DNA from 3 places in the Pseudomonas sp. NY11955 genome. Region 2 is predicted to be linked to each of the others. Evidence: predicted binding sites of a transcription regulator. Region 2 holds the regulator's gene; each other region holds the start of a gene.
What was found. Region 2 encodes sigma-54, which starts transcription at its own class of promoters, with help from an activator protein. Its sites were predicted from a motif close to ANTGGCATNNANNTTGCTNT; they were not measured.

Region 1: a site for sigma-54 is predicted at 8,587-8,606, ahead of glnA (type I glutamate--ammonia ligase). Genes of this name have one in related genera too.
Region 3: a site for sigma-54 is predicted at 5,486-5,505, ahead of nirB (nitrite reductase large subunit NirB). Genes of this name have one in related genera too.

The regions. Positions count from the first base shown of each region.
Region 1 covers NZ_JBLUPS010000001.1:432,730-442,906, forward strand. The annotation lists gene ACNFBR_RS01930 (DUF924 family protein) at 1-251, opposite strand, end outside; gene ACNFBR_RS01935 (class 1 fructose-bisphosphatase) at 255-1,265, opposite strand; gene ACNFBR_RS01940 (glycogen/starch/alpha-glucan phosphorylase) at 1,449-3,899, opposite strand; gene ACNFBR_RS01945 (YkgJ family cysteine cluster protein) at 4,084-4,488, shown strand; gene typA (translational GTPase TypA) at 4,687-6,507, opposite strand; gene thiI (tRNA uracil 4-sulfurtransferase ThiI) at 6,636-8,090, opposite strand; gene glnA (type I glutamate--ammonia ligase) at 8,704-10,110, shown strand.
Region 2 covers NZ_JBLUPS010000002.1:91,962-102,138, forward strand. The annotation lists gene rapZ (RNase adapter RapZ) at 1-49, opposite strand, end outside; gene ptsN (PTS IIA-like nitrogen regulatory protein PtsN) at 52-516, opposite strand; gene hpf (ribosome hibernation-promoting factor, HPF/YfiA family) at 529-837, opposite strand; gene ACNFBR_RS03485 (RNA polymerase factor sigma-54) at 917-2,410, opposite strand; gene lptB (LPS export ABC transporter ATP-binding protein) at 2,586-3,311, opposite strand; gene lptA (lipopolysaccharide transport periplasmic protein LptA) at 3,312-3,836, opposite strand; gene lptC (LPS export ABC transporter periplasmic protein LptC) at 3,823-4,395, opposite strand; gene ACNFBR_RS03505 (KdsC family phosphatase) at 4,404-4,928, opposite strand; gene ACNFBR_RS03510 (KpsF/GutQ family sugar-phosphate isomerase) at 4,941-5,915, opposite strand; gene ACNFBR_RS03515 (ATP-binding cassette domain-containing protein) at 6,164-6,973, shown strand; gene mlaE (lipid asymmetry maintenance ABC transporter permease subunit MlaE) at 6,973-7,770, shown strand; gene mlaD (outer membrane lipid asymmetry maintenance protein MlaD) at 7,770-8,255, shown strand; gene ACNFBR_RS03530 (MlaC/ttg2D family ABC transporter substrate-binding protein) at 8,265-8,912, shown strand; gene ACNFBR_RS03535 (STAS domain-containing protein) at 8,909-9,211, shown strand; gene ACNFBR_RS03540 (BolA family protein) at 9,329-9,568, shown strand; gene murA (UDP-N-acetylglucosamine 1-carboxyvinyltransferase) at 9,592-10,177, shown strand, end outside.
Region 3 covers NZ_JBLUPS010000002.1:399,054-409,230, forward strand. The annotation lists tRNA gene ACNFBR_RS04935 (tRNA-Asp) at 1-48, shown strand, start outside; gene map (type I methionyl aminopeptidase) at 130-927, opposite strand; gene ACNFBR_RS04945 (molybdopterin-dependent oxidoreductase) at 1,322-5,338, shown strand; gene nirB (nitrite reductase large subunit NirB) at 5,630-8,182, shown strand; gene nirD (nitrite reductase small subunit NirD) at 8,182-8,535, shown strand; gene pcaQ (pca operon transcription factor PcaQ) at 8,870-9,802, shown strand; gene ACNFBR_RS04965 (FKBP-type peptidyl-prolyl cis-trans isomerase) at 10,032-10,177, shown strand, end outside.

The DNA of each region.
Region 1 (10,177 bases), on a different contig from region 2:
GGCGTGTCGCGGTAGATCATGCGCGGTAGCTGGTCCAGCAGGATCAGCAGGCCCAGCCAGCCCTGCGGGCTTTGCTGCCACTCGTCGAGCCCGCCCGCCAGGGCCTGCTCGACCAGGTCGCCAAACAGCGCCTGGGCGTCGGCATCGTGATGCTTGCCGAACCACAGCGTGCTCTTCTCGTCAGCCACGGCCTGGGGACTGGTGCCCCAACCGAACCACCACTCCAGCAACGGCTGCCAAGGTGCGAGCATGACTTACTCCTTGTGGTAGGCGGTGACGCGCTCAACCTCTTCCTTCGAGCCAAGGATCACCGACACGCGCTGGTGCAGGCTTTCTGGCTTGATGTCGAGGATACGATCGTAACCGTTGGTGGAAGCGCCACCGGCCTGCTCGATGATGAACGACATCGGGTTGGCTTCGTACATCAGGCGCAGCTTGCCCGGCTTGCTTGGCTCGCGGGCGTCACGTGGGTACATGAACAGGCCGCCACGGGTCAGGATGCGGTGCACGTCGGCCACCATCGAGGCGATCCAGCGCATGTTGTAGTTCTTCTTCAGCGGGCCGGTCTCGCCTGCCAGCAGTTCGCCCACGTAGCGTTGTACCGGGGCTTCCCAGTGGCGCTGGTTGGACATGTTGATGGCGAACTCGGCGGTGGTTTCCGGTACGCGGATGTTTTCGTGAGTCAGCACGAAGCTGCCCAGCTCGCGGTCCAGGGTGAAGCCCTTGACGCCGTTGCCCAGGGTCAGGATCAGCATGGTCTGCGGACCGTAGATGGCATAACCGGCGGCAACCTGCTCGGTGCCAGGCTGCAGGAAGGCCGCTTCGTTGAGGCTTTCGTTCTGGCTCAGGTACTGGTTAGGGCAACGCAGCACCGAGAAGATGGTACCGACCGAGACGTTGACGTCGATGTTCGACGAGCCATCCAGCGGGTCGAAGACCAGCAGGTAGGCGCCTTTCGGGTATTTACCCGGGATCTGGTAGGCGTTGTCCATTTCTTCGGAGGCCATGCCGGCCAGGTGGCCGCCCCACTCGTTGGCTTCGAGCAGGATATCGTTGGAAATCACGTCCAGTTTCTTCTGGACTTCGCCCTGCACGTTTTCAGTGCCCATGCTACCCAACACACCGCCGAGGGCGCCTTTGGACACGTGATGGCTGATTTCCTTGCACGCACGCGCCACCACTTCGATCAGGAAGCGCAGATCGGCAGGGGTATTGTTGCTGCGGGTCTGCTCAATCAGATAGCGACTCAGGGTAACGCGGGACATGTATGGCTCCGAACGGATTGGGGGATTTAAAAACCCCCGCAGTTTACAGGGAGAGTGGCGGGCTAGCGAGTGATGAGACTCGCCACGGCTCTCAGACGGCACAATAGGTCGGTAGTTCAGCTTGCGCCAGGCCGGTGGTCGGAGTGAGGCCCATTCGCGGGCACGCCCGCGAATGGCCTTATATCAATCCAGCGCCTTCCAGATCTCGGTGGCGTATTCCCTGATAGTCCGGTCCGACGAGAACCAGCCCATCCGCGCCGTGTTCAGCACCGCCATGCGCCACCATTCCTGCGGCGTGTGCCACAGCTCTTCGACCCGCCGCTGGGCATCCCAGTAGGCATCGAAGTCGGCGCATACCAGGAAACGGTCGTAGGCCACCAGGCCATCGATCAACCCGGTGTAGCGTGAAGGGTCATCTGGCGAGAACACCCCACTGCGAATCGCCTGCAGCACATCGTTCAAGCGGCTGGAGGCGGCGATGGCGGCACTGGCACCAAAGTCACCAGCCCGCTTGCGCGCTTCGACTTGCTGCGCGGTCAGGCCGAAGATGAACATGTTGTCGGCACCCACCTGTTCGCACATCTCCACATTGGCGCCATCCAGGGTGCCGATAGTCAGCGCGCCATTGAGGCCGAACTTCATGTTGCTGGTGCCGGAGGCTTCGTAACCGGCGGTGGAAATCTGCTCGGAAAGGTCCGCCGCCGGGATGATGCTTTCGGCCAGGCTGACGTTGTAATTGGGCAGGAACACCACCTTCAGCAGGCCGCGCACGGTCGGGTCGTTGTTCACCACCCGGGCGATGTCGTTGGCCAGTTTGATGATCAGCTTGGCCTGATGGTAACTGGCCGCCGCCTTGCCAGCGAAGATCTTCACCCGCGGCACCCAGTTGCTGCCTGGGTCATTGCGCATGGCCTGGTACAGCGCCACGGTGTGCAGCAGGTTGAGCAACTGGCGCTTGTACTCGTGAATGCGTTTGACCTGCACGTCGAACAGCGCCTCGGGGTTGACCGTGACGCCGATACGGTCCTGGATGATGCTGGCCAGGGCGCGCTTGCTGTGCAGGCGCTGAGCCGCGAACTGCTTGCGGAAACCGGCCTTGTCGGCGAACGGCACCAGGCCGGCCAGAAGCGCCTGCGGATCGTCCTTGAGCTCCGGACCAAGCGCCTCGACCAGCATCTCGGTCAGTTGCGGGTTGGACTGGTACAACCAGCGGCGGAAGGTAATGCCGTTGGTCTTGTTGTTGATGCGTTGCGGGTAGAGCTTGTGCAGCTCGGAGAACACCGTGCTTTTCATCAGCTTGCTGTGCAGCGCCGACACGCCGTTGACGCTGTGCGAGCCAAGGAACGCCAGGTTGCCCATGCGCACCCGGCGGCCGTTGTCTTCCTCGATCAACGACACCGCGCGCAGCACGTCGAAATCGTGCAGGCCTTTGGCCCGCAACGCATCGATATGGTAGGCATTGATCAGGTAGATGATCTGCATGTGCCGTGGCAGCATGCGCTCCATCAGCGCTACCGGCCAGGTTTCCAGGGCTTCGGGCAACAAGGTGTGGTTGGTGTAGGCGAGCGTGCCGACGGTCAGCTCCCAGGCCTTTTCCCAAGGCACTTCGTGCTGGTCCACCAGCAACCGCATCAGCTCCGCCACGGCAATCGAAGGGTGCGTGTCGTTGAGCTGGATGGCCGCCGCATCAGGCAGGTTGAGCAGGTCCTTGTGCATGTTCAGGTGACGGCGAAGCAAATCCTGCAGCGACGCCGACACGAAGAAATACTCCTGGCGCAGCCGCAATTCCTGCCCTGCTTCAGTGCTGTCGGCAGGGTAAAGCACCCGTGAAATACTCTCGGCACGCGCCACTTCAGCCACGGCGCCCAAGTGGTCACCGGCATTGAAACGCTCCAAGTGCAGCTCTTCCAACGCCCGCGCACGCCATAGGCGCAGGGTGTTGACGCTGGCACCCCGCCAGCCGACCACCGGCGTGTCGTAGGCCACCGCCCGCACCGTTTCGCCAGGCGACCATACCTGGCGCTGGGTACCGCTGGCATCGTGCACGGTTTCGACGCTGCCGCCGAAGCTGATCGGGTAGATCACCTCGGCGCGCTCGAACTCCCAGGGGTTGCCGAAGTCCAGCCAGTTTTCGGTCTGTTCCTGTTGCCAGCCATCGACCACAGCCTGACGGAACAGCCCGTGCTCGTAGCGGATACCGTAGCCATGGGCAGCGATACCGAGGGTAGACATGCTCTCCATGAAACAGGCCGCCAGACGGCCCAGGCCACCATTGCCCAGCGCGGCGTCCGGCTCGAGCAGGCGAATGCGCTCAAGGTCCACATCCAGCCCTTCCAGGGCTTCGCGCGCGATGTCCAGCAGGCCCAGGTTGCTCAGGCTGTCGTACAGCAGGCGGCCGATGAGGAATTCCAGGGAAAGGTAATAGACCCGCTTCTGGCTGCGCCGATAGGCCCGGCGCGTATGGTCCATCCAGTGGTCGACCATGTGATCGCGCGCAGCCAGGGCAATGGCTTCGAACCAGTCATGGTCGAAGGCGTGCTCTGGGTCCTTGCCGACCGCGTAGGTCAGCTTGTTCAGTACAGCGGCGCGAAAATCCGCGACTTCGGCGTCACGAGCTTCAGGTTCCTGGGACATGCGGCATCCTCGGGCAAGTTGACGAAAGCGGAGGGAGATTGATGAGACTAGACCCTTCGACCGGGAGTGACAGTTACGGTTCGCAGTTTTCATGCCTACTCTGCGAATCCGGCAAAAGGTTGTTCATAAATTGAACGATTCCGGTATGATCGCGCGCCCCAAGACCGTGATCCACCCTATAAAGATGAAAACGACCCTGATCGCCGCGGCCGAAGTCGACCGCCTGGAGACCTGGCAGCGCTACACCAGCAACATGTGCCATGGCTGCCATTCGACCTGCTGCACCCTGCCGGTGGAGGTGAAGATCAAGGATCTGATCCGTATCGGCGTGGTCGACGAGTTCGAAAAAGACGAACCGCCGAAGAACGTGGCTAAACGCTTGCAGAAGGAAGGCATCATCGAGCGCTTCAACCAGAAGTCGGGGATTTTCACCCTGACCCGGATGAGCAACGATGACTGCATGTACCTGGATCGTAAAAGCCGCCTGTGCACCATTTATGACAAGCGCCCGGATACCTGCCGCAACCACCCCAAGGTCGGGCCGCGGCCAGGGTACTGTGCCTACAAGCCCAAGGTGGTTGGGCGCTGATTCTGCTGGGCAGTTGAAATTCCCGGGGCTGCTTTGCAGCCCTTTCGCGGCACAAGGCCGCTCCTACAGGAGACCGCATCCCCTTGTAGGAGCGGCCTTGTGCCGCGAAAGGGCCGCAAGGCGGCCCCAAAATCCCAAGGCATAAAAAAACGCCCCCGGCCTTTCGACCGGGGGCGTTTTCATTCAGCCTGAGCTAACTCAGTTCTTGGCTTTCTTGGCAGCGCGGGTACGCTCGCCTTCGTCCAGGATCTTCTTGCGCAGACGGATCGACTTCGGCGTCACTTCGCACAGCTCGTCGTCCTGGATGAATTCCAGGGCCTGCTCGAGGGTGTGGCGAACTGGCGGTACCAGGGCGATGACTTCGTCTTTGCCCGAAGCACGCATGTTGTCGAGCTTCTTGCCTTTGGTCGGGTTCACGCCCAGGTCGTTGTCACGGCTGTTCAGGCCGATGATCTGACCGTTGTAGATCTCCTGGCCGTGTTCAACGAACAGCTTGCCACGCGCCTGCAGGGTTTCCAGCGAGTAGGTCAGCGCCTTGCCGGTCTCGACCGAAACCAGTACGCCGTTGAGGCGACCGGACATCTGGCCCGACTTCATGGTGTCGTAGCGGTCGAAGATCGAGGTCAGGATGCCTGCACCGTTGGTCAGGGTCAGGAACTGGTTACGGAAACCGATCAGACCACGGGCTGGAATGTTGTACTCCAGACGTACACGGCCCTTGCCATCCGGAACCATGTTGGTCAGGTCGCCTTTACGCAGACCCATCTCTTCCATGACCTTGCCCTGGGATTCTTCAGGGATGTCGATGGTGACGTTCTCGAACGGTTCCTGCTTCACGCCGTCAACTTCACGGATGATTACTTCAGGACGGCCCACGGCCATCTCGAAGCCTTCACGACGCATGGTTTCGATCAGTACCGACAGGTGCAGCTCACCACGGCCCGATACCTTGAACTTGTCTGGGGAATCAGTTTCCTGAACGCGCAGGGCAACGTTGTACAGCAGCTCTTTGTCCAGACGGTCCTTGATGTTACGGCTGGTGACGAACTTGCCTTCTTTACCGCAGAACGGCGAGTCGTTGACCTGGAAGGTCATCGAAACGGTCGGCTCGTCAACGGTCAGCGGCTTCATCGCTTCTACCGCATCCGGGGCGCACAGGGTGTCGGAAATGAACAGCTCGTCGAAACCGCTGATGCAGACGATGTCGCCAGCCTGGGCTTCTTCGACGTCGACGCGGTGCAGGCCGTGGTGGCCCATCAGCTTCAGGATACGGCCGTTACGCTTCTTGCCGTTGGTGTCGATGGCGACCACCGGGGTGTTCGGCTTGACGCGACCACGGGCGATACGGCCAACACCGATAACGCCGAGGAAGCTGTTGTAGTCCAGTGCGGAGATTTGCATCTGGAACGGGCCGTCACGGTCAACGGACGGTGCTGGTACGTTGTCGACGATCGACTGGTACAGCGCGGTCATGTCTTCGCCCATCTCGGTGTGGTCCAGACCGGCAATGCCGTTCAGGGCCGAGGCGTAGACCACTTTGAAGTCCAGCTGCTCGTCGGTGGCGCCGAGGTTGTCGAACAGGTCGAAGATCTGGTCCAGAACCCAGTCAGGACGCGCGCCCGGGCGGTCAACCTTGTTGATCACGACGATTGGCTTCAGACCGGCTTCGAAAGCCTTCTTGGTCACGAAGCGGGTTTGCGGCATAGGGCCGTCCTGGGCGTCGACCAGCAGCAGCACGGAGTCGACCATCGACATTACACGCTCAACCTCGCCACCGAAGTCGGCGTGGCCGGGGGTGTCGACGATGTTGATGTGGTAGCCGTTCCAGTTGATGGCGGTGTTTTTCGCCAGAATGGTAATACCGCGCTCTTTTTCCTGGTCGTTGGAGTCCATGACGCGCTCGTCGTTGAGCTCGTTACGCTCCAGAGTGCCGGACTGACGCAGGAGTTTGTCGACCAGAGTGGTTTTACCATGGTCAACGTGGGCGATGATGGCGATGTTACGCAGATTTTCGATCACAAGTGTATCTCGATCAGAGGATTCGGTTGCCGCCCAGTGTAGGCGGCCAATATGTACTGTTTAAGGCTCAGCGGGCCCGGCGGTCGGGAGGGCGATGGCGGATACTGCCGCCATACAGCCCCGGCGTCTTATGTCGGACGATAAACACGCACATTGGCATGTCCCTCACTGAGCAGGTGGTGTGCGTGCAAACGGCTCATCACACCCTTGTCGCAATACAGCAAGTACTGGCGCGTCGGGTCCAGGTGCTTGAACTTGCTGTTGATGGCGTAGAACGGCATGGCCTGGACTTCGATACCGTCCAGCACCAGAGGTTCGTCTTCCTGGGCATCGGGGTGACGGATGTCGATGATGATCTGGCCCGGCAGCGCCTCGACCACTTCCTCGATTTCCACATCCTTGCCCAGCTCGTCGATCACATGGTCGATGGAGATCAGCTTGGCGCGTTCCAGGGCGCTCTCCAGCACGGCCATGTCGAACTGCTTCTCTTCATGCTCCATGCGGTGGCGCTTGGCGTGGGTGGTCGGGTTTACCGAGATCACGCCGCAATATTCTGGCATGTGCTTGGCGAAGTCGGCGGTGCCGATTTCGTTGGCCTGGTCGATGATGTCCTGCTTGTGGCTGGCCAGCAGCGGGCGCAGCACCAGCTTGTCGGTGGCCGAGTCGATGATCGACAGGTTCGGCAAGGTCTGGCTGGACACCTGGGAAATCGCCTCGCCGGTCACCAGCGCGTCGATTTCCAGGCGGTCGGCCATGTGCGCGGCGCCACGCAGCATCATGCGCTTGAGGGTCACGCCCATGTAGCTGTTATCGACCTTGTTGAGGATCTCGCCGACCACTTCTTCGAACGGCACGCTGATGAACAGCACGCGCTGGCTGCTGCCGTACTTTTTCCACAGGTAGTGGGCCACTTCCATCACACCCAGCTCGTGGGCGCGGCCGCCGAGGTTGAAGAAGCAGAAGTGGGTCATCAGGCCGCGGCGCATCATCTGGTAGGCCGCCACGGTGGAGTCGAAACCACCGGACATCAGCACCAGGGTCTGCTCCAGGGCGCCCAGCGGGTAGCCGCCGATGCCCTGGTGCTGGTTGTGGATCACGTACAGGCGCTGGTCGCGGATTTCGATGCGCACCAGCACTTCGGGCTTCTTCAGTTCGATGCCGGCGGCGCCGCACTGCTGGCGCAGTTGGCTGCCGACGTAACGGTCGACGTCCATCGAGGTGAAGTCATGATGGCCGCCGCGCTTGCAGCGCACGGCGAAATGCTTGCCGGCCAGCAGGTGGCCGAAGTGGTGCTTGCACTTGGCGACGATGTCGTCGAAGTCACCCAGTGGGTATTCCTCTACCTGCAGGAAATGGGTGATACCCGGTGTGCAGGTGAGGCGCTCGATCATCTCGCGCTGGACTTTTTCGTCTTCGACGCGGGTGACCACTTCGAGGTTGTCCCAGACACCATCGACCGCGAGCTCAGGGTCGAGGTCCTTGAGCACGTTGCGGATGTTCTTGGCGAGCTGACGGATGAAGCGCTTGCGCACTGGCCGGCTCTTGATGGTGATTTCTGGGAAGACTTTGACGATAAGTTTCATTGGTTAACAGCGCGCGCAGGGCCTGCCGAAAATGAGGGGCGCGAATTATAGCGGAAATTGCTCAGGATTTGACCAACTTTTGATCAGAAGCTTTCAGATAAATGCAGGAGGCGGGTTTTGCGGTGCCTGTGAGATCGAGCGCCGCCCGCGCGGCGCATCGCGAGCAAGCTCGCTCCTACATTTGTTTCGGGCCAGTAACGCCTGCGCCAACGCACGCGACCGCCTTGTTTGTTCCACATATTATCGAGGCGGACACTAAAGGGCCGCGCGCCTGCGCCTCAGGAATAATTGGCCCGCAACAGATGTAGGAGCGAGCTTGCTCGCGATGCGCCGCGCGGGCGGCGCTCGATCGCCCAGGCGCCACACAAATCAACCAAAGCACCAATTTGGTGCATAACAACTTAAACTCGCATCCTAAAGGTGCAATTTTGGCCGCCAGCCCTCCCCCAAATGCCCGCAAACGCCCCCTTTTATCCCACCCTCGCCATTTTCGGGCACTGGCATGCAATTTGCTCCCTTGTGAGGCAGGTAAGCTTGGCCGACTATCCGCGCCCGGCAACACCCTTTTTCCAGGGCAGCGGCCCACCGCGCTCTAGACCATCCGGAGGACAACATGTCGAAGTCGGTTCAACTCATCAAAGATCATGACGTCAAGTGGATTGATCTGCGTTTCACGGACACCAAAGGCATTCAGCACCACGTGACCATGCCGTCGCGTGATGCGCTGGACGAAGACTTCTTCGAAGTCGGCAAGATGTTCGACGGTTCCTCCATCGCTGGCTGGAAAGGCATCGAAGCCTCCGACATGATCCTGATGCCGGTCGACGACACTGCCGTACTGGACCCGTTCACCGAAGAGCCAACCCTGATCATCACCTGCGACATCGTCGACCCGTCGAGCATGCAGGGCTACGATCGCGACCCACGCGCCATCGCCAAGCGCGCCGAAGAGTACCTGAAGAGCACCGGCATCGGTGACACCGTATTCGCCGGCCCAGAGCCTGAGTTCTTCATCTTCGACGAAGTGAAGTTCAAGTCGGACATTTCCGGCTCGATGTTCAAGATCTTCTCCGAGCAAGGCTCGTGGATGACCGACGCTGACGTGGAAGGCGGCAACAAGGGCCACCGTCCAGGCGTGAAAGGCGGCTACTTCCCGGTTCCGCCGTTCGACCACGACCACGAAATCCGTACTGCCATGTGCAACGCACTGGAAGAAATGGGCCAGACCGTCGAAGTTCACCACCACGAAGTGGCGACCGCCGGCCAGAACGAAATCGGCGTCAAGTTCAACACCCTGGTGAAGAAGGCTGACGAAGTACAGGCGCTGAAATACGTCGTGCACAACGTTGCCGACGCCTACGGCCGTACCGCCACCTTCATGCCGAAGCCACTGTACGGCGACAACGGCTCGGGCATGCACGTGCACATGTCGATCTGGAAAGACGGCAAGAACACCTTCTCGGGTGAAGGCTATGCCGGCCTGTCCGACACCGCCCTGTACTTCATCGGCGGTATCATCAAGCACGGTAAGGCCCTGAACGGCTTCACCAACCCGTCGACCAACTCCTACAAGCGTCTGGTCCCAGGCTTCGAAGCTCCGGTAATGCTGGCCTACTCGGCTCGCAACCGTTCCGCCTCGATCCGTATTCCTTACGTCGGCAGCCCGAAAGCCCGCCGTATCGAAGCCCGCTTCCCGGACCCATCGGCCAACCCGTACCTGGCCTTCGCGGCCCTGCTGATGGCTGGCCTGGACGGCATCCAGAACAAGATCCACCCAGGCGACGCGGCCGACAAGAACCTGTACGACCTGCCACCAGAAGAAGCCAAGAACATCCCGCAAGTGTGCGGCAGCCTGAAAGAAGCTCTGGAAGAGCTGGATAAAGGCCGCGCGTTCCTGACCAAGGGCGGCGTGTTCTCCGACGACTTCATCGATGCCTTCATCGAGCTGAAGAGCGAAGAAGAAATCAAAGTGCGCACCTTCGTACACCCGCTGGAATACGAGCTGTACTACAGCTGCTGATCTGATCGGCGCCTAGCGCCGACGGCATGATCATGACGGCCTCCCTCGGGAGGCCGTTTTCGTTTCT
Region 2 (10,177 bases):
CGGTGCTCTTGCCGGAGCCGGACCGGCCGCTGACAATGATCAGGCGCATGTTCAGTGCTCGTTCTGTACGTCCAGGACAACCTGGAACAGGGCCTCACTGCTGGTGGCCGCACGCAGCCGATCACGGACCTCCTTGCGATCGAGCATGCTGGCGATTTGACGCAGCAGTTCCAGATGCGCATCGGTGGCGGCTTCAGGCACCAGCAGGACGAACAGCAGGTCCACCGGCGCGCCATCGATGGCGTCGTAATCGATAGGGGCTTCCAGGTGCAGCAGGGCGCTGACTGGAGCAGAACATCCTTCAAGCCGGCAGTGCGGGATGGCGATGCCATTGCCGAAGCCGGTGGAACCGAGTTTTTCCCGAGCGACCAGCTTTTCGAAGACGTCTTGCATCTCCAGTTCTGGCACTTGTTCGGCGATGACGGTGGCGACCTTTTCCAGGGCGCGCTTCTTACTGCCGCCCGGCACGTTCACGAGGGAACGGCCGGGGGTCAGGATGGTTTCAAGTCGGATCATGGATGAGGGGGATCAGCGGGCAGCTGCACCTTGCAGCAGGCTTTGCTGTTTTTCCTTGTGTTTTTTCAGTTGGCGGTCGAGCTTGTCGGCCAAGGCGTCGATCGCTGCATACATGTCTTCGTGTTCGGCGTTGGCTACCACTTCGCCGCCAGGAATCTGCAGGGTCGCCTCGACCTTCTGCTGCAGCTTCTCGACTTTCATGATGACCTGCACGTTGGTGATCTTGTCGAAGTGACTTTCCACGCGAGCGAGCTTTTCAAGCACATAATCGCGAAGTGGCTGGGTGACTTCTACATGCTGTCCACTGATATTGACTTGCATACAGCTTCTCCTTTGTTGCCCGTGCATAAAGAGGCAGATCTTGCACCTGCCCCACAAACGCTGTGGCACATCTCAGGGGCTACATCAGTCGCTTGCGCTCGCTCGACGGTGCGATGCCGAGGGACTCGCGGTACTTGGCGACGGTGCGACGGGCTACCTGGATGCCTTGTGCCTCCAGTAAACCAGCGATCTTGCTGTCACTCAATGGCTTTTTCTGATTTTCCGCCGCAACCAGTTTCTTGATGATCGCGCGGATCGCCGTGGACGAGCATTCTCCGCCTTCGGAGGTGCTGACGTGGCTGGAGAAAAAGTATTTCAGTTCGTAGATGCCACGCGGTGTGTGCATGTATTTCTGCGTGGTAACCCGGGAAATGGTCGACTCGTGCATGCCCACCGCTTCGGCGATGTCATGCAGCACCAACGGCTTCATCGCTTCGTCGCCGTGGTCGAGGAAGCCGCGCTGGTGCTCGACGATCTGCGTGGCAACCTTCATCAGGGTTTCGTTGCGGCTTTGCAGGCTCTTGATGAACCAGCGCGCTTCCTGCAGTTGGTTGCGCATGAAGGTGTTGTCGGCGCTGGTGTCGGCGCGGCGCACGAAGCCCGCGTACTGTGGGTTGACGCGCAGGCGTGGGATGGCTTCCTGGTTCAGCTCTACCAGCCAACGCTCGCTGTCCTTGCGCACGATCACGTCAGGCACCACGTACTCGGGTTCGCTGGACTCGATCTGCGAACCGGGGCGCGGGTTGAGGCTTTGCACCAGCTCGATGACCTGGCGCAGCTCGTCTTCCTTGATTTTCATGCGCCGCATCAGCTGGCTGTAGTCGCGGCTGCCGAGCAGGTCGATGAAATCGGTGACCAAGCGCTTGGCTTCGGTCATCCACGGGGTATTGGCGGGTAACTGGCGCAGTTGCAGCAGCAGGCATTCGCCCAGGTTGCGAGCGCCTACGCCTGCGGGCTCGAACTGCTGGATACGGTGCAGTACCGCTTCGACTTCGTCCAGCTCGATATCCAGCTCCGGGTCGAAGCCCGCGCAGATTTCTTCGAGGGTGTCTTCCAGGTAGCCCTGGCCGTTGATGCTGTCGATCAGGGTGACGGCGATCAGGCGGTCGGTATCGGACATCGGCGCCAGGTTCAGCTGCCACAACAGGTGGCTTTGCAGGCTCTCGCCGGCCGATGTGCGGGTGGTGAAGTCCCACTCGTCGTCATCGTTGCTCGGCAGGCTGCTGGCGCTGGTCTGGTAGATGTCTTCCCAGGCGGTATCGACCGGGAGCTCGTTGGGGATGCGCTCGCTCCACTCGCCATCTTCCAGGTTGTCGGCACTGACCGTGCTTTCCTGGAAGCTGTTGTCCTGTACTTCGGCGGCCGGCTTGTTCTCGGCGTTGTCCGCCATCGGGTCGCTGTTGTCGAAGTCGTCGCCGTCTTCCTGACGTTCGAGCATCGGGTTCGATTCCAGCGCTTCCTGGATTTCCTGTTGGAGGTCCAGGGTGGAAAGCTGGAGCAGACGGATGGCCTGTTGCAACTGCGGTGTCATCGTCAGTTGCTGGCCCATTTTTAGGACGAGCGATGGTTTCATGGCAGGGGCTTAATACCTTGTTCGCCGGCGCGCATGCGCCATCCACTACACGAGGGCGCCGAGGCGCCAGATCAAGCAAGTTTTATGCCTTAAATTGTAGCGTTTGCCTAGAGTACCGTAACAACTTTACCCGCAGTTTCAGGGCTATTTGCCAGTACTCTAGACGCGTCTAGGGTCAGAGGCGGAACTCGTGGCCCAGGTACACCTCTTTGACCAGGTCGTTGGCCAGGATGGTTTCGGCGTCGCCTTCGGCGATCAACCGGCCATCGTTGACGATATAGGCGGTTTCGCAGATATCCAGGGTCTCACGCACGTTGTGGTCGGTGATCAGTACACCGATACCTTTGGCCTTGAGGTGGTGGATGATCTGCTTGATGTCGCCGACCGAAATCGGGTCGACACCCGCGAACGGTTCGTCCAGCAGGATGAACTTGGGTGCGGTCGCCAGGGCGCGGGCAATCTCGACGCGGCGGCGTTCACCGCCGGACAGGCTCATGCCGAGGTTGTCGCGGATGTGGCTGATGTGGAATTCCTGCAGCAGGCTTTCCAGCTCCTTGCGGCGGCCTTCGCGGTCGAGGTCCTTGCGGGTCTCGAGGATGGCCATGATGTTGTCGGCTACCGACAGCTTGCGGAAGATCGAGGCTTCCTGCGGCAGGTAGCCGATACCGGCGCGAGCACGGCCGTGCATGGGCTGGTGGCTGACATCGAGGTTGTCGATCAGTACCCGGCCCTGTTCGGCCTGGACCAGCCCGACAATCATGTAGAAGCAGGTGGTCTTGCCGGCGCCGTTGGGGCCGAGCAGGCCGACGATCTGGCCGCTGTCGATCGACAGGCTGACATCACGTACCACCTGCCGGCCCTTGTAGCTCTTGGCCAGGTGCTGGGCTTTGAGGGTTGCCATTTACTCGGCCTTCTTCTTGGGCTGGATCACCATGTCGATACGCTGACGCGGTGTAGTCACGTTGCCACCGCGACCGGCGGTCGCCACCTGGGTCTGGGTGTTGTAGACGATCTTCTCGCCTTCGGTGGTGTTGCCTTCGTTCTCGACCTTGGCCCGATCGGTGAGGATCACCAGGTCTTTCTGCGACTGGTACTGGATGGTCACGCCCCAGCCTTTCATCTTGTCCGGCTTGGCCGCGCTCTGCTGCTGCTCGAAGTAGGCCAGGTTGCCCACCGAGGTCACCACGTCGATATCGCCGGAAGCGGAGCGGGTGATGGTCACGGTGTTGCCTTTGATCATCATCGAACCCTGGGTGATGATCACGTCGCCGGTGTAGGTGGCCACGCCTTGCTTGTCATCCAGGTGGGCGTTGTCGGCCTGGATGCGGATAGGCTGGTCACGGTCATTCGGCAGGGCGAGGGCGCTCGCGCTTCCCAGTGCTGCGCTCAGGCTGAGCAAAAGGGGGAGGGTTTTAACGAGCCTCATACTGTCCTCTTACGTTAGAGAGCAAGTCCATCTTGCCTTCTTTCAAATACGCTTTCATTCCTTTGCCCGTAGTCGTGCCACCGGCGCCGTCGATTCTAACGGCTTGCTCGGTCTGCGCATATTGCTTCTGCGGGAACACGGTCATGCGTGAGCTGGTGATGATGGTTTCACGCTGCTTTTCGTCGGTGCGGGCAACCCGTACCTTGTCGATCAGTTCGACCTCGGTGCCGTCCGGGTTGACCTCGGCGCGGGTACTCTGCACATGCCATGGGTATTCGGTGCCGCGGTACATGTGCAGATCCGGCGTGGTCAGCAGGGTGATTTCGCTGGCCTTGAGGTGCTCGACCTTGTCGGCGGTCATTTCGTATTGCAGCTTGCCGTCGGGCAGGAACTGCACGCTGTGGGCGTTGATCGCGTAGTAGTCGATGGCGCTTTCGTCGACTTGGGCCACCGGCTTGTCGAGGAAGCTTTCCGGGCTGACATTCCAGTAGCCAATGGCTACCAACAGGGCGGCGATCGCCCCGAGCAGCACAATGTTTCGGGCTTTCTTGCTGAACATGGGCAGCCTTACAGGTAGTTGGCGTTGGCAGCGTCCAGGGTGCCCTGGGCCTGCATGATCAGTTCGCAGAATTCACGGGCCGCGCCTTCGCCACCACGTGCCTGGGTCACGCCGTGGGCGTGCTCGCGTACGAAGGGTGCGGCGTTGGCTACAGCCATGCCCAGCGCTACCCGGCGAATCACCGGCAGGTCGGGCAGGTCGTCCCCCAGGTAGGCTACTTGATCATAGCTTAGGCCCAGTTCGGCGAGCAGGCCGTCAAGCACAACCAATTTATCCTCGCGGCCTTGGTACAGGTGGGGGATGCCGAGGTTCTTCGCCCGGCGTTCGACCACCGGGGTCTTGCGGCCGCTGATGATGGCGGTGGTGACGCCCGAGTTCATCAGCATCTTGATGCCCTGGCCGTCGAGGGTATTGAAGGTCTTGAACTCGCTGCCGTCCTCGAGGAAGTACAGGCGCCCGTCGGTGAGCACGCCGTCCACGTCGAAAACTGCCAGCTTGATGCCTTTGCCGCGTTGCATGAGGTCCTGGTTCATTCCATCGCTCCTTTACATTACGCCGGCGCGCAGCAGGTCATGCATGTTCAGGGCGCCGGTCGGGCGGTCCTCGCGGTCCACCACCACCAGGGCGCCGATCTTGTGGTCTTCCATGATCTTCAGGGCTTCGGCGGCGAGCATTTCGGCGCGCGCGGTCTTGCCATGAACGGTCATGACCTGCTCGATCAGGGTGGTGTGCACATCGATGTTGCGGTCCAGGCTGCGGCGCAGGTCACCGTCGGTGAAGATACCGGCCAGTTTGCCATCGGCCTCGACGATCACGGTCATGCCCAAACCTTTGCGGGACATTTCCAGCAGCGCATCTTTGAGCAAGGTGCCGCGTGGCACCTGGGGCAGCTCTTCGCCGCTGTGCATCACGTTCTCCACCTTCAGCAGCAGGCGACGGCCCAGTGCGCCACCTGGGTGCGAGAAGGCGAAATCTTCGGCGGTGAAGCCGCGGGCTTCGAGCAGGGCGATGGCCAGCGCGTCGCCCAGTACCAGCGATGCCGTGGTGGAAGAGGTGGGCGCCAGGTTCAGCGGGCAGGCCTCTTGCTCGACACGGGCGTCGAGGTTGACCTCGGCGGCCTGGGCCAGCGGCGAGTCGGGGTTGCCGGTCAGGCTGATCAGCTTGATGCCCAGGCGTTTGATAAGCGGCAGCAGGGTGACGATTTCGGCGGTGCTGCCAGAATTCGACAGGGCAAGGATGACATCGTCGCGGGTGATCATGCCCATGTCGCCATGGCTGGCTTCGGCGGGATGGACGAAAAATGCCGGGGTGCCGGTGCTGGCCAGGGTCGCGGCGATCTTGTTGCCGATGTGCCCGGACTTGCCCATGCCGACCACGACGACCCGGCCCTTGCTGGCCAGGATCAGTTCGCAGGCCTTGACGAAATTGTCGTCGATGCGCGCCAGCAGGGCCTCTACGGCCTCGAGTTCCAGGCGCAGGGTGCGTTGGGCGGATTGGATCAGCTCGCTGGATTGGCTCATGTCGAAAAAGCAATGCCTGATGAAAAGGCCGCGATTATACGCGCAATGAAGAAAACCCTCACCCCTTCGATTGCTGTAGCGAATGTCATCAAAGCCTGTCGCGGGGCTGAACGACTGCTTGCCTGGCCTTGGGGCGGCGCTGTGAGCGGTGCTATAGTTCGCCGCTATTCGGCCTGCCAGGGGTGCGTGTGCCTTCCTGATGGAGGCCGGCGTCCATTAGGACGAGGCTGCACTAGCAAGGAGTCTAGATGAGTGTGGATAGCGCCTACGCGGTCGAGTTGAAGGGGGTTACCTTCAAACGCGGTTCGCGCAGCATTTTCAGCAACGTCGACATCCGCATCCCGCGCGGCAAGGTCACCGGCATCATGGGGCCATCGGGTTGCGGCAAGACCACGTTGCTCCGCCTGATGGGCGCGCAACTGCGCCCGTCCAGCGGTGAGGTATGGGTTGCCGGGCAGAACCTGCCGACGCTGTCGCGCAGCGACCTGTTCGACGCCCGCAAGCAGATGGGCGTGCTGTTCCAGAGCGGCGCGCTGTTCACCGACCTCGACGTGTTCGAGAACGTCGCGTTCCCGCTGCGCGTGCATACCCAGCTGTCGGACGAAATGATCCGTGACATCGTGTTGATGAAGCTGCAGGCCGTGGGCCTGCGCGGCGCCATCGACCTGATGCCCGACGAGCTCTCCGGTGGCATGAAGCGCCGGGTGGCGCTGGCCCGGGCGATCGCCCTGGACCCACAGATCCTCATGTACGACGAACCGTTCGTCGGCCAGGACCCGATTGCCATGGGGGTGCTGGTGCGCCTGATCCGCTTGCTCAACGATGCCCTGGGCATCACCAGCATCGTGGTGTCCCATGACCTGGCGGAAACCGCCAGCATCGCCGATTACATCTACGTGGTCGGTGATGGCCAGGTGCTGGGCCAGGGCACGCCCGATGAGCTGATGGGCTCGGACAACCCACGGATTCGCCAGTTCATGAAAGGCGACCCGGACGGCCCGGTACCCTTCCACTTTCCCGCGCCTGACTACCGCGCCGACCTGCTGGGGGCGCGTTGATGCGCAGAAAATCCTTACTCGAACGTGTCCGCCTGCTGGGCCGTTCGGCAATCGACGTGTTGGCCGTGCTCGGGCGTTCGTGCCTGTTCCTGTTCCATGCGCTGGTCGGTCGTGGCGGCATTGGCGGTGGCTTCCAGCTGCTGACCAAGCAGCTGTACTCGGTGGGCGTGCTGTCGCTGGCGATCGTCGTCGTCTCCGGGGTGTTCATCGGCATGGTGCTGGCGCTGCAGGGCTACAGCATCCTGACCAAGTACGGCTCGGAGCAGGCGGTAGGGCAGATGGTCGCCCTGACCCTGCTGCGTGAGCTTGGTCCGGTGGTGACGGCGTTGCTGTTCGCCGGTCGTGCCGGCTCCGCGCTGACCGCCGAAATCGGCAACATGAAGTCCACCGAGCAGTTGTCGAGCCTGGAAATGATCGGCGTCGACCCGCTCAAGTACATCGTGGCGCCGCGCCTGTGGGCCGGTTTCATCTCGCTGCCGCTGCTGGCGCTGATCTTCAGTGTGGTCGGTATCTGGGGTGGCTCGTGGGTGGCCGTGGACTGGCTGGGTGTCTACGAAGGCTCGTTCTGGGCCAACATGCAGAACAGCGTTTCTTTCACTGACGACGTGCTCAACGGGCTGGTCAAGAGCCTGGTGTTCGCCTTCGTCACAACCTGGATCGCCGTTTTCCAGGGGTACGACTGTGAGCCCACTTCAGAAGGGATCAGCCGTGCCACCACCAAGACCGTGGTCTACGCCTCGTTGGCAGTGCTGGGTCTGGACTTTATTCTGACCGCCTTGATGTTTGGAGATTTCTGATGCAAAACCGCACCCTGGAAATCGGTGTCGGCCTGTTCCTCCTGGCCGGGATCCTGGCGCTGCTGCTGCTGGCCCTGCGTGTCAGCGGGCTGTCGGCCAGCCCGAGCAGCGATACCTATAAAGTTTATGCCTACTTCGACAATATCGCCGGTTTGACGGTCAGAGCTAAAGTGACAATGGCCGGTGTCACCATCGGCAAGGTCACCGCCATCGATCTGGACCGTGATTCCTACACCGGTCGGGTGACGCTGCAGTTGGACAAGTCGGTAGACAACCTGCCGACCGACTCCACTGCCTCGATCCTGACTGCGGGCCTGCTTGGCGAGAAGTACATCGGCATCAGCGTGGGTGGCGAAGACCAGGTGCTCAAGGATGGCGCGACCATCCATGACACCCAGTCGGCACTGGTGCTGGAAGATCTGATTGGCAAGTTCCTGCTCAACTCCGTTGGCAAGGAACCGAAAGAAGCGCAACCGGCTAATTAAGGAGTTTCCATGATTTCGATCCTGCAACGTGGCCTGCTGGTCCTGCTGGCGGCCTTCCCCCTGCTGACCGTGGCCGCGCAGACACCGCACGACGTGGTTCAGGGCACCACCAACGAACTGCTCGGCGACCTGAAGGCCAACAAGGAACAGTACAAGTCCAACCCCAACGCGTTCTATGATTCGCTCAACCGCATCCTCGGGCCGGTGGTGGACGCCGACGGTATTTCTCGCAGCATCATGACCGTCAAGTACTCGCGCAAGGCCACCCCGGAGCAGATGCAGCGCTTCCAGGAAAACTTCAAACGCAGCCTGATGCAGTTCTATGGCAATGCCCTGCTCGAGTACAACAACCAGGGTATCGTCGTCGACCCGGCCAAGGCCGATGACGGCAAGCGCGCCAGCGTCGGCATGAAGGTCACCGGCAACAACGGTGCTGTCTACCCGGTGCAGTACACCCTGGAGAACATCGGCGGCGAGTGGAAGGTGCGTAACGTGATCGTCAACGGCATCAACATCGGCAAGCTGTTCCGTGACCAGTTCGCCGACGCCATGCAGCGCAACGGCAACGACCTGGACAAGACCATCGACGGCTGGGCCGGCGAAGTGGCCAAGGCCAAGCAGGCTGCCGACAACTCGCCAGAGAAGACCGTCAAATGAGTGAGGCCGCTGTAAGCATGGCCGAGCCGGGCGTACTGCGCCTGGCCGGTGTGCTGGACTACCGCAGCGGCCCGGCCTTGCGCAAGCAGGGCAAGGCGCTGATCGATGGTTCTCGCGAGCCGCGCCTGGTGCTTGACTGCTCGGCGGTCGAGAAGTCGTCGAGTGTCGGCTTGTCGCTGCTGCTTGCGTACATGCGCGATGGCCAGGCCACCGGCAAGGTGTGCGAGGTGCGTGGCATGCCCGACGACATGCGGGAAATTGCCGAGGTCTATGACCTCGATGAAGTGCTGGCAACCTGATGGCCCGGCACGGATGATGGCCCCTCGGTCAGCGAAGCCTTCGTTGGGCTTCGCAGGCGAGGGGCTTTTTTGTATGATGGCCGACCCGTGCGCATCGGGCGCCGATTGAGGTTGAGCATGCAGGCCGTAGAAGTTAAAAGCTTCCTTGAAGAGAAATTGCCGGGTTCCCGGGTCGAAGTTGAAGGCGAAGGCTGCAACTTCCAGTTGAACGTGATCAGCGACGAGTTGGCTGGCCTGAGCCCGGTCAAACGCCAGCAGGCGATCTATGCTCACCTGAATCCGTGGATCGCCAATGGCAGCATCCATGCGGTAACCATGAAATTTTTCAGCAGCGCAGCCTGGGCTGAGCGCACCTGAGCCAACTTGGCGGCGAGATTCCAATGGACAAACTGATTATTACTGGCGGCGCTCGCCTTGACGGCGAGATCCGCATTTCGGGCGCGAAAAACGCAGCCCTGCCAATTCTGGCGGCGACCCTGCTGGCCGACGGCCCGGTCACCGTGGGCAACCTGCCGCACCTGCACGACATCACCACCATGATCGAGCTGTTCGGCCGCATGGGCATTGAGCCGGTGATCGACGAAAAGCTGGCGGTGGAGATCGACCCTCGCACCATCAAGACCCTGGTCGCGCCTTACGAGCTGGTCAAGACCATGCGCGCCTCGATCCTGGTGCTGGGCCCGATGGTCGCCCGTTTCGGCGAAGCCGAAGTGGCCTTGCCTGGCGGTTGCGCCATTGGCTCGCGCCCGGTCGACCTGCACATCCGTGGCCTTGAAGCCATGGGTGCGAAGATCGAAGTCGAAGGTGGCTACATCAAGGCCAAGGCGCCGGAAGGTGGCCTGCGTGGCGCGCACTTCTTCTTCGACACCGTCAGCGTGACCGGTACCGAGAACATCATGATGGCTGCTGCCCTGGCCAAGGGCCGCAGCGTGCTGCAGAACGCCGCACGTGAGCCTGAAGTGGTCG
Region 3 (10,177 bases), 310 kb from region 2:
GGCCTGTCACGCCGGGGGTCGCGGGTTCGAGTCCCGTCCGCTGCGCCATATTCCACTTCCAGGGCCCACTGAACACCCGGAAGTAACAAAGAAAGCGACCTTAGGGTCGCTTTTTTTGTGCCTGCTGTTTCAGTGTCGGCGCTCTTCTTCGCGCAACGTCAGCACTTCAAAGCCCTCTTCGGTCACCGCTACGGTATGTTCCCACTGTGCCGACAGGCTGTGGTCGCGGGTAATCACCGTCCAGCCATCCTTCAGTTCGCGCGTGCCACGCCCACCCTGGTTGATCATCGGCTCGATGGTAAACACCATGCCCGGCTTGAGCTTCATGCCCATGCCGCGCTGGCCGATGTGCAGCACCTCGGGCCCTTCATGCATCTGCTGGCCAATGCCGTGCCCGCAGTACTCGCGCACCACGCTATACCCTGCAGCCTCGGCATGGGCCTGCACGGCATGGCCGATATCGCCCAGCGTTGCCCCAGGGCGCACCTGCTCGATGCCTTTCCACAGTGCGTCGTAGGTGGTGTCGACCAGCCGCCGAGCTTCATCGCTGATGGTTCCGATGCCGTACATCTTCGACGAATCGGCAATGTAGCCACCCTGTTCCAGGGTGATGTCGACGTTGATGATCGAGCCTTCCTTGAGCACTTCATCGACCTTGGGTATGCCGTGGCACACCACGTGGTCCACCGAGGTATTGAGCGAGTAGGGGAAGCCGTACTGGCCTTTGCTCGCTGGCCGCGCTTTCAGCGTATCTACGATGAACGCCTCGGCGCGGTCGTTGATCTGCATGGTGGTGACACCAGGGCGGATAAAGCTGTCGAGGTCGGCGAACACCTGGGCCAGCAGCTGGCCGGCGCGGCGCATCAGGTCGAGTTGGGCGGGGGTCTTGAGGATCACCTGAGACATAGGGGGAGGGCAGTTGCTCATGCTGGAATGTGCCCCAGCATAGCGCCTGTAGCGGCGGGGTTGCCACCGTATGGTGCGTCGCCTCTAAGGCATGCGCGGAATCTGTAGGAGCAGCCTTGTGCTGCGAAGAGGTCGGTATGGCTGGAGACCCTCTTTGGCTGTAATGGCCTCTTCGCAGCACAAGGCTGCTCCTACAGGCAAGGCGCCGACCGGAAGGGTTGCGCTGTACCTGTGGGCGCTGGCTTGCCGGCGATAGGACCAGTGCAGCTGGCCCATTAATTGCTGATTCACCTGCATCCCGGGCTATCAACGTCGACAGCCCACAAAACCTCACGACAAAGGCGCCGTGTTGCCCCGCTTGCTCCAGCAAGCCAGGGCAGCCGGCGCCTTTTGCGTTTCCCACAGGAGCCCGCCCATGGCCAACAGCGAAGTACGCAGCGTCTGCCCCTACTGTGGCGTGGGCTGCGGCATCGTCATGAGCGTTGCCGATGGCAAGGTCGGCAAGATCAGCGGCGACAAGCAGCACCCCAGCAACTTCGGTCGCCTGTGCACCAAAGGCCTCACCGCACACCTGCCGTTGAGCGCAGCCGGGCGCATGGCCGATGCCTATGTGCGCCAGCAACGCAGCCAGCCGCCGGTGCGTACCAGCATGGACCAGGCCATCACCGACACCGCCATGCGCCTGCGCGGCATCATCGACCAGCACGGCCCGGACGCCGTCGCGCTGTACGTGTCCGGGCAGATGTCGCTGGAAGCCCAGTACCTTGCCAACAAGCTGGCCAAGGGCTTTATCCGTACCCGCCACATCGAGTCCAACTCGCGCTTGTGCATGGCCAGTGCCGGCAGTGGCTACAAGCTGTCGCTTGGTGCCGACGGCCCACCTGGCAGCTACCAGGACTTCGAGCATGCCGATGTATTCCTGGTCATCGGCGCCAACATGGCTGACTGCCACCCCATCCTGTTCCTGCGCCTGCTGGACCGGGTCAAGGCCGGGGCCAGGCTGATCGTGGTCGACCCACGGCGCAGCGCCACCGCCGACAAAGCTGACCTGTTCCTGCAGGTACGCCCCGGCAGCGACATGGCCTTGCTCAACGGCCTGTTGCATTTGCTGCAGCGCAACGGCCACACCAACCCCGACTTCATCGCCCGCCACACCGAAGGCTGGGACGAACTGCCGCCCTTGCTCGACGACTACACCCCCGAGCGCGTAGCCGCCATCACCGGGCTGGCCGTGGCCGATATCATCAAGGCCGCCGACTGGATTGGCAGCGCCAGCAACTGGATGAGCTGCTGGACCATGGGCCTGAACCAGAGCGTCCATGGCACCTGGCACAGCAACGCCATCTGCAACCTGCACCTTGCCACAGGCGCCATCTGCCGCCCCGGTAGCGGCCCGTTCTCGCTGACCGGCCAGCCCAATGCCATGGGCGGACGCGAGATGGGCTACATGGGGCCCGGCCTGCCAGGCCAGCGCTCAGCGTTGGTGGCAACCGACCGCGCCTTTGTCGAGCAGCAGTGGCAACTGGCGCCGGGCAGCCTGCGCACTGAAGGCGGTGAGGGCACTGTGGCGCTGTTCGAGCAGATGAAGACCGGTGAAGTGAAAGCCTGCTGGGTCATTTGCAGCAACCCGGTGGCCAGTGTCGCCAACCGCCAGCAAGTGATCGACGGCCTGCGCCAGGCCGAACTGGTGATTACCCAGGACGCCTTCCTCGACACCGAAACCAACCGCTACGCCGACATCCTGCTGCCGGCCGCGCTATGGGCCGAAGGCGAGGGGGTGATGATCAACAGCGAGCGCAACTTGACGCTGATGGCGCGCGCCGTCGAACCGCCGGGGCAAAGCCTGCCCGACTGGCAGATCATTGCCCGCGTGGCCTGTGCCATGGGCTACGCCGACGCCTTCGAATACCCCGATGCCGAAGCGGTATACGAGGAAATCCGCCGCTTTCATAACCCCGCAACCGGCTACGATTTGCGCGGCATCGGTTACCCAGCGCTGCGCCAGCAACCGCATCAATGGCCCAGCGCCCCAGGCCGCAGCAACGATCGCAGCCCCTTGCGTTACCTCAACGACGGCAGCAGCCAGGCGCTACTGCTGGATGCCCAGGGAGGGCGGCCGGCACTGGTCTTCCCGACCGCCAGCGGCAAGGCACGCTTCTTTGCCCGGCCCTGGCTGCCGGCACCGGAGTTGCCGGATGACGACTACCCCATGGTGCTCAATACCGGCCGTGTGCAGCATCAATGGCACACCCTGACCAAGACCGGCAAGGTACCGGCGCTGAACAAGCTGGAGCCCGGTCCCTTTGTCGAGATCCATCCCGAAGATGCTGCCCGGCTGGGCGTGGCTGAAAAGGACCAAGTGGCCATTCGCTCGCGACGTGGTCAAGCCGTGCTGCCGGCGCGCATCAGTGACCGTGTCATGCCGGGCAACTGCTTTGCACCGTTTCACTGGAACGACCTGATTGGCGAACAGTTGGCAATCAATGCCGTGACCTGCGATGCGGTTGACCCGCTGTCGCTGCAGCCTGCCTTCAAACACTGCGCCGTGGCCCTGGAGCGGGTCGCCGGCGAGCGCATCGACGCCCTCGATCTGAACACTGCCACGCCGGAGCCTATCCGTATGCCGACTGCCACCCTGTCCCGACTGCTTGGCCTGGACACCCTGCCGGCCCCGGTGCTGGCCGAGGAAGAGCGCCACTACCTGCAAGGTTTCTTGCTGGGCTTGGGCCAAGCTCCCACCGAGGGCGTGCCCTGTCTGCCGGCCAGTGCGCCGCTGGCTGTCAACCGCCGGCTATTCGTCGATGGCTTGCTGGCCGGGCTGTTCGCCCAGCCTGCGCCCACGCCCATTGCGGCCCTGGCAGCGCCACGGCACCAGGTGCTGTGGGCCTCGCAGACGGGTAACGGCGAGCTGCTGGCCGAACGCTGTGCCGAGCGTTTGCGCGGTGCCGGTTTGAACGTGCAACTCAGCTGCCTGGAGGCAGTCAGCCCAAGCCAGTTGCAGGGCGCTGCCAGTGTGGTGTTGATTGCCAGCACCTTTGGCGATGGCGATGCACCCGATAGCGCGTCGGCGTTCTGGCAGGCGTTGCAGGGCGAGGAGGGCGCCCAGTGCGCCGAGCTGCCCTATGCCGTGTTGGCCCTGGGCGATTCCAGTTACGACCAGTTCTGCGGTTTTGGCCGCAAGCTCGACCAGCGTCTGGCCGAGCTAGGTGCGCGGCGCCTGCTGCAACGGGTGGACTGCGAGCCGGATTTTGATGAAGCCTTCGCTGGCTGGCTCGACGCGTTGCTTGCCACGCTGGGCAGTAACCCGGCACCACTACCGGCCAGTGAGCCTGCACCTGTGGCGGCCTACAGCAAGCAGCATCCCTGGGCTGCCACCTTGCTGGAAAACCGCCTGCTCAATGGCCCTGGTGCCAGCAAGGAAACCCGCCAGCTGGTCTTCGACCTGAGCGGTAGCGGCTTCACCTACGCCGCCGGTGATGCCCTGGGCGTGTGGTCGCGCAACTGCCCGGCCCTGGTGGAAGAGCTGCTGACGCTGATGCAGCTCGATGGCCAGGCCATGGTCGAGCTGAAAGGCCAGCCCGCCATGCCGCTGGCCGAAGCCCTGCAAGCGCATTTGGAAATTGCCAAGGTCACTGGGCCGCAACTGCAGGCATTTGCTGGCAATGCGCCCGAACTGCGGCGCCTGCTGCAACCCGAGTGCAAGGCCGAGCTGCAGGACTGGTTGTGGGGGCGGCAGTTGGTCGATGTACTGCACGCCTTCCCCCAGCAGTTGCCATTGGGCAGCTGGCTGGAGCTGCTCAAGCCGTTGCAACCGCGGCTCTACTCGATCAGCTCCAGTCCGCTGGCGCACCCGCAGCAGGTGCACCTGACTGTTTCCACGGTGCGTTATGGCGAACGTAAAGGTGTGTGTTCAAGCTTTCTAGCCGACCGTGCGCAGGCGCTCAAAGTGGCTATTTTTCCGCAGGCGTCGAAGCACTTTCGCCTGCCCGAGGACGACAACGTGCCGGTAATCATGGTTGGCCCTGGTACGGGTATTGCGCCGTTTCGCGCCTTCCTCGAAGAACGAGAGGCGCGGGGGGCGAAAGGCGGCAACTGGCTGTTCTTTGGCGAGCAGTACGCGGCAACCGACTTCTATTACCGGGAACAACTGCAGGCCTGGCAGGCAGCGGGGCACCTGCGGCTGGACACGGCATTCTCGCGCGACCAGGTAGAGAAGATTTATGTGCAGCAGCGCATGCTCGAACAGGGGGCGCAGTTGTGGCAGTGGCTGGAGGCGGGTGCTTACTTCTATGTGTGCGGTGATGCCCAGCGCATGGCCAAGGATGTGGATGCAGCGTTACGTGAAGTCATTGCCGTGCATGGGAAGGTGGATGCGGATGCCTATGTCGACGCACTGAACAAGGCCAAGCGGTATCGGCGCGATGTCTACTGAGTGCACCGGGATGGGCTGCTGTGCACCCCGCTTGTGCGTTTTGATCGCCTGTGCCGGCCTCTTCGCAGCACAAGGCTGCTCCTACAGGTGAGCGCGATACCTGTAGGAGCAGCCTTGTGCTGCGAAGAGGCCGGCAAAGGTAAAGCAATTGGCACAGTCCCTGCTTTATCTCCAATACAACAAGCCCCGCTGATCAACGGCGATCAACCCGGGCCCCTACCGTGATGAATACAGGCAAAGGCGCCTGGAGCTTCGGCTCCAGGCGCTTTTTTTTTGATCGAGGATCGGCTTATGAAGGCAGCAGTGAGCAGCGGGCAACGAGAGCGACTGGTCATCGTCGGCAACGGCATGGTCGGCCACCATTGCGTCGAACAACTGGTCAGCCATGGCGCCCAGCAGCGCTTCGAGGTACGGGTGTTCGGCGAAGAACGCCAACGCGCCTACGACCGCGTGCACCTGTCCGAATATTTCGGTGGCAGTTGTGCCGAAACCCTGGCCCTGTGCGAACAGGATTTCTACAACGCCAACGGCGTGCACCTGCACCTGGGTGAGGCTGTGCTGGAGATCGACCGCGAACGGTGCGAGGTGGTCACCGCCGAGGGCCGATACGGCTACGACCAACTGGTGCTGGCCACTGGGTCCTACCCCTTCGTACCTCCGATCGAAGGCTCCAGCGGCAATGCGCGGCTGGTGTACCGTACCCTGGACGACCTTGATGGCATTCGCGCTGCCGCAGCCGGTGCCCGTCGCGGCGTGGTAGTTGGCGGTGGCCTGCTCGGTCTGGAAGCGGCCAACGCCCTCAAGTCGCTGGGGCTGGAAGCCCACGTGGTGGAATTCGCCCCACGCTTGATGCCGGTACAGCTGGACGGCGAGGGCGGCGTCGCGCTCAAGGCGCAGATCGAAGCGCTGGGTGTGGGTGTGCACCTGTCACGTGCCACTCAGTCGATCAGCGACGGTGAAAGCTACCGCTATCGCATGAACTTCGACGGCGGCGAGCACCTGGAAGCCGACCTGATCGTGTTCTCCGCCGGTATCCGCCCACAGGATGCCTTGGGCAGAGCCTGCGGCCTGGAGATCGCAGCACGCGGCGGCGTGGTGATCGACAACCACTGCCGCAGCAGCGACTCGCGCATCTTTGCCATCGGCGAGTGCGCTGCATGGAACGGCAGCGTGTTCGGCCTGGTCGCCCCTGGCTATAGCATGGCGCGCAACCTGGCGGCGTTGCTGATGGGGGAGGCGGCGGTAGAGTTCACTGGCGCCGACATGTCGACCAAGCTCAAGTTGCTGGGTGTGGATGTCGGCTCGATCGGCGATGCCCATGGCGCCACCCCTGGCTCGCGCAGCTACCGCTTCATCGACGAGGCCAACAGCGCCTACCGGCGGTTGGTGGTGGATGCCAGCGGCAAGCATGTGCTCGGCGCGGTGCTGGTGGGCGACAACAGCTATTACGACACCCTGTTGCAGTATGCCCAGAACGGCATTGCCCTGCCGGCCGACCCGGCGGCGCTGATAGTGCCGCAAGGCGGTGGCGCACCCGCCTTGGGTGCTGACGCATTGCCCGACAGCGCGACCATCTGCTCCTGCCACAACGTCAGCAAGGGCGCGGTATGCGCGGCCATCGACAGCGGTTGCAGCGACCTTGCGGCGGTCAAGGGCTGCACCAAGGCGGCCAGCGGTTGCGGCGGTTGCGCGGCCTTGCTCAAGCAGGTGTTCGAGCATGAGCTGAGCGCCCGCGGCGTGGCGGTGGACAAGAGCCTGTGCGAGCACTTCGCCTACACCCGGCAGGAGCTTTACGGGCTGGTGCGGGTTGAGGGTATCCGCACCTTCGGCGAATTGCTCGAACGCCACGGCAAAGGCCACGTTGGTTGCGATATCTGCAAGCCGGCGGTGGGCAACATTCTGGCCTCGTGCTGGAACCAGCCGATCATGGACCCGGCGCTGGTGCCGCTGCAGGACACCAACGACACCTTCATGGCCAACATGCAAAAAAATGGCACCTACTCGGTGGTGCCGCGCATTCCGGGTGGTGAAATTACCCCCGACAAGCTCATCGTCATCGGCCAGGTGGCCAAGAAGTACGATTTGTACACCAAGATCACCGGCGGCCAGCGCATCGACCTGTTCGGTGCCCAGCTGCATGAGCTTCCGCTGATTTGGGGCGAGCTGATCGAAGCCGGCTTCGAAACCGGCCACGCCTATGGCAAGTCGACCCGCACGGTGAAGTCGTGCGTGGGCAGTACTTGGTGCCGTTACGGCGTGCAGGACAGCGTCGGCATGGCATTGCGTCTGGAAGACCGCTACAAGGGCCTGCGCAGCCCTCACAAGCTCAAGTTCGCCGTATCTGGCTGCACCCGCGAATGCGCCGAGGCGCAGAGCAAGGACATTGGCGTGATCGCCACCGACAAGGGCTGGAACCTGTACGTGTGCGGCAACGGCGGCATGCGCCCACGGCATGCCGAACTGTTTGCCACCGACCTTGATGATGAAACCCTGGTCCGCCTGATCGACCGCGTGCTGATGTTCTACATCCGCACCGCCGACAAGCTGCAGCGCACCTCGGTATGGCGCGAGAACCTGGAAGGTGGGCTGGATTACCTGAAGCAGGTGATCATCGAAGACAGCCTGGGGCTGGCCTGCGAGCTGGAAGCGCAGATGCAGCATGTGGTCGACCAGTACGAATGCGAATGGGCCAACGCCCTCAACGACCCGGAGAAGCTCAAGCGCTTCCGCACCTTCGTCAACGACCGGCGTGCCGACCCGGACGTGCACTTCGTGCGCGAACGCGAACAACGTCGGCCTGCTGCGCCGCTGCACCTGATCCCCACTGCCGAGGAGGCTGTCTAATGAAAGCTGCTGTGAAAACCCAAGAGAACTGGCAGGCGGTGTGCCAGGCGCAAGACCTGGTGGCCGACTCGGGGGTGGTGGTGTGGCTCGACGGGGTTCAGGTGGCGCTGTTCTACCTGCCAGGGCAGGCGCAGCCGCTGTACGCAGTGGGCAACCGCGACCCGCGCTCGGGCGCCAACATCATCGGCCGTGGGCTGGTGGGCAGTGTGCAGGGCGAGCTGGTGGTCGCGGCGCCGTTGTACAAGCAGCATTTCAGTCTGCAGAGCGGTGAATGCCTGGAGGATGCCGGGCAGCGACTGCGGGTGTGGCCGGTGCGCTTGAACGGTGAGGTGGTGGAATTGGCCGTCGCCTGAAGAATTATGGGGGGCCGGAAGCCGTACGCCGTCGTATTTGCATCGTTTGGGAGATCGAGCGCCGCCCGCGCGGCGCATCGCGAGCGAAGCTCGCTCCTACATTTGTTTCGGGCCAGTATCGCCCGTGACAGGCGCGCGCGACCGCCTTGTTTGCTCGACGCGATATCCAGTCATGCGCCAAGGCGTTCGCGCGCAAATCTCGCAGGCGTAATTGGCCCGAAACAGATGTAGGAGCGAGCTTCGCTCGCGATGCGCCGCGCGGGCGGCGCTCGATCTGCGCCCCAGCACAAATCCCAAGACAGTTACAACGCGGCCAATGCGTTAAGCTTGCCGCATGAACCTCGACACCCGCATCAAGTACCGCCACCTGCTGTGCTTCCTGGAGATTGCCCGGCAGGGCAGCCTGGCCAGGGCTGCCGACGTGCTTGCGATCAGCCAGCCGGCCATCTCCAAAACCCTCAAGGAACTCGAAGACCTGCTGGAAACGCGCCTGTTCGCGCGCAGCCGCCAAGGTGTCGAGCTGACCCCCGCCGGGACGCGCTTCATGCGTTATGCCGGGCCCAGCGTGCAGGCCCTGCGCGATGGCGTCAGTAGCTTGCGTAGCGAAGCGCGCTTGCCGTCACAGGTGCGTATTGGCGTGCTGTCCACGGTCGAGGGCCTGCTCATGCCCGAGGTGCTGTGCCGCCTGCACCAGCGCCATGAGGCGCTGGTGATCAGTGTGGTCACCGGGGTCAGTGCGCAGCTGCTCGGCCAATTGCACCTGGGCGAACTGGAGCTGGTGGTCGGGCGCATGACCGACAGCCCGCAGATCCAGGGCCTGTCGTTCGAGCACCTGTACAGCGAGTCGATGAGCCTGGTGGTACGCCCCGGCCACCCGCTGCTGGCCAGCACGCCGGTGGAGCGAGCCCTGGTGGGGCGCTACCCGTTGGTGTTGCCACCCGCGGGCACCACCATCCGCCAGCATGCCGACAGCCTGTTCGTGCAATGCGGCATCCAGATGCCGGCGCAGCGCCTTGAAACCTTGTCGCTGGCCCTGAGCCGGCGCTACCTGCTGGGCAGTGATGGATTGTGGGTGGCGCCACGCGACGCGGTGCTGCTGGACCTGCGCCGTGGCGAGCTGGTCGAGCTCGACCTGGGCGTGCGCGAGCCAGGCGGTTCGGTGGGTATCTGCCGCAATGCCGCCCTGCCGCAGAGCCTGCCGGGGCAGTGGGTGTGCGAGGTGCTGCGCGAGGTGGCAGGGGAGTACCGTGAGGGCAAGTATCCCTGAACACGGGCTTTTCAGAATCCAGCGAAATAAATCCCAGGCGTTACCGGGCAAAAATGGTACAACGGGTCAATACTGGCCAGTGGCTGCAAACACTTGCATGAATAAGCGTTTAACTACTGAACTTCCTTACTAAAACCCGCTCCTATGCCGGTAGCCATTGGTCATGGCCGCCTGCTAAGCTCGCGGCTTTACCCTGATTGCCCTCATGGCGCATGAACAAGGAAATAGCATGAAACAGCATCGTTTGGCGGCTGCGGTTGCCCTGGTAGGCCTGGTACTGGCTGGCTGTGATCAACAGGCCAGCAGCCCCGAGCTGAAGACTCCGGCGCAAAAAGCCTCCTACGGTATCGGCCTGAACATGGGCAAGAGCCTGGC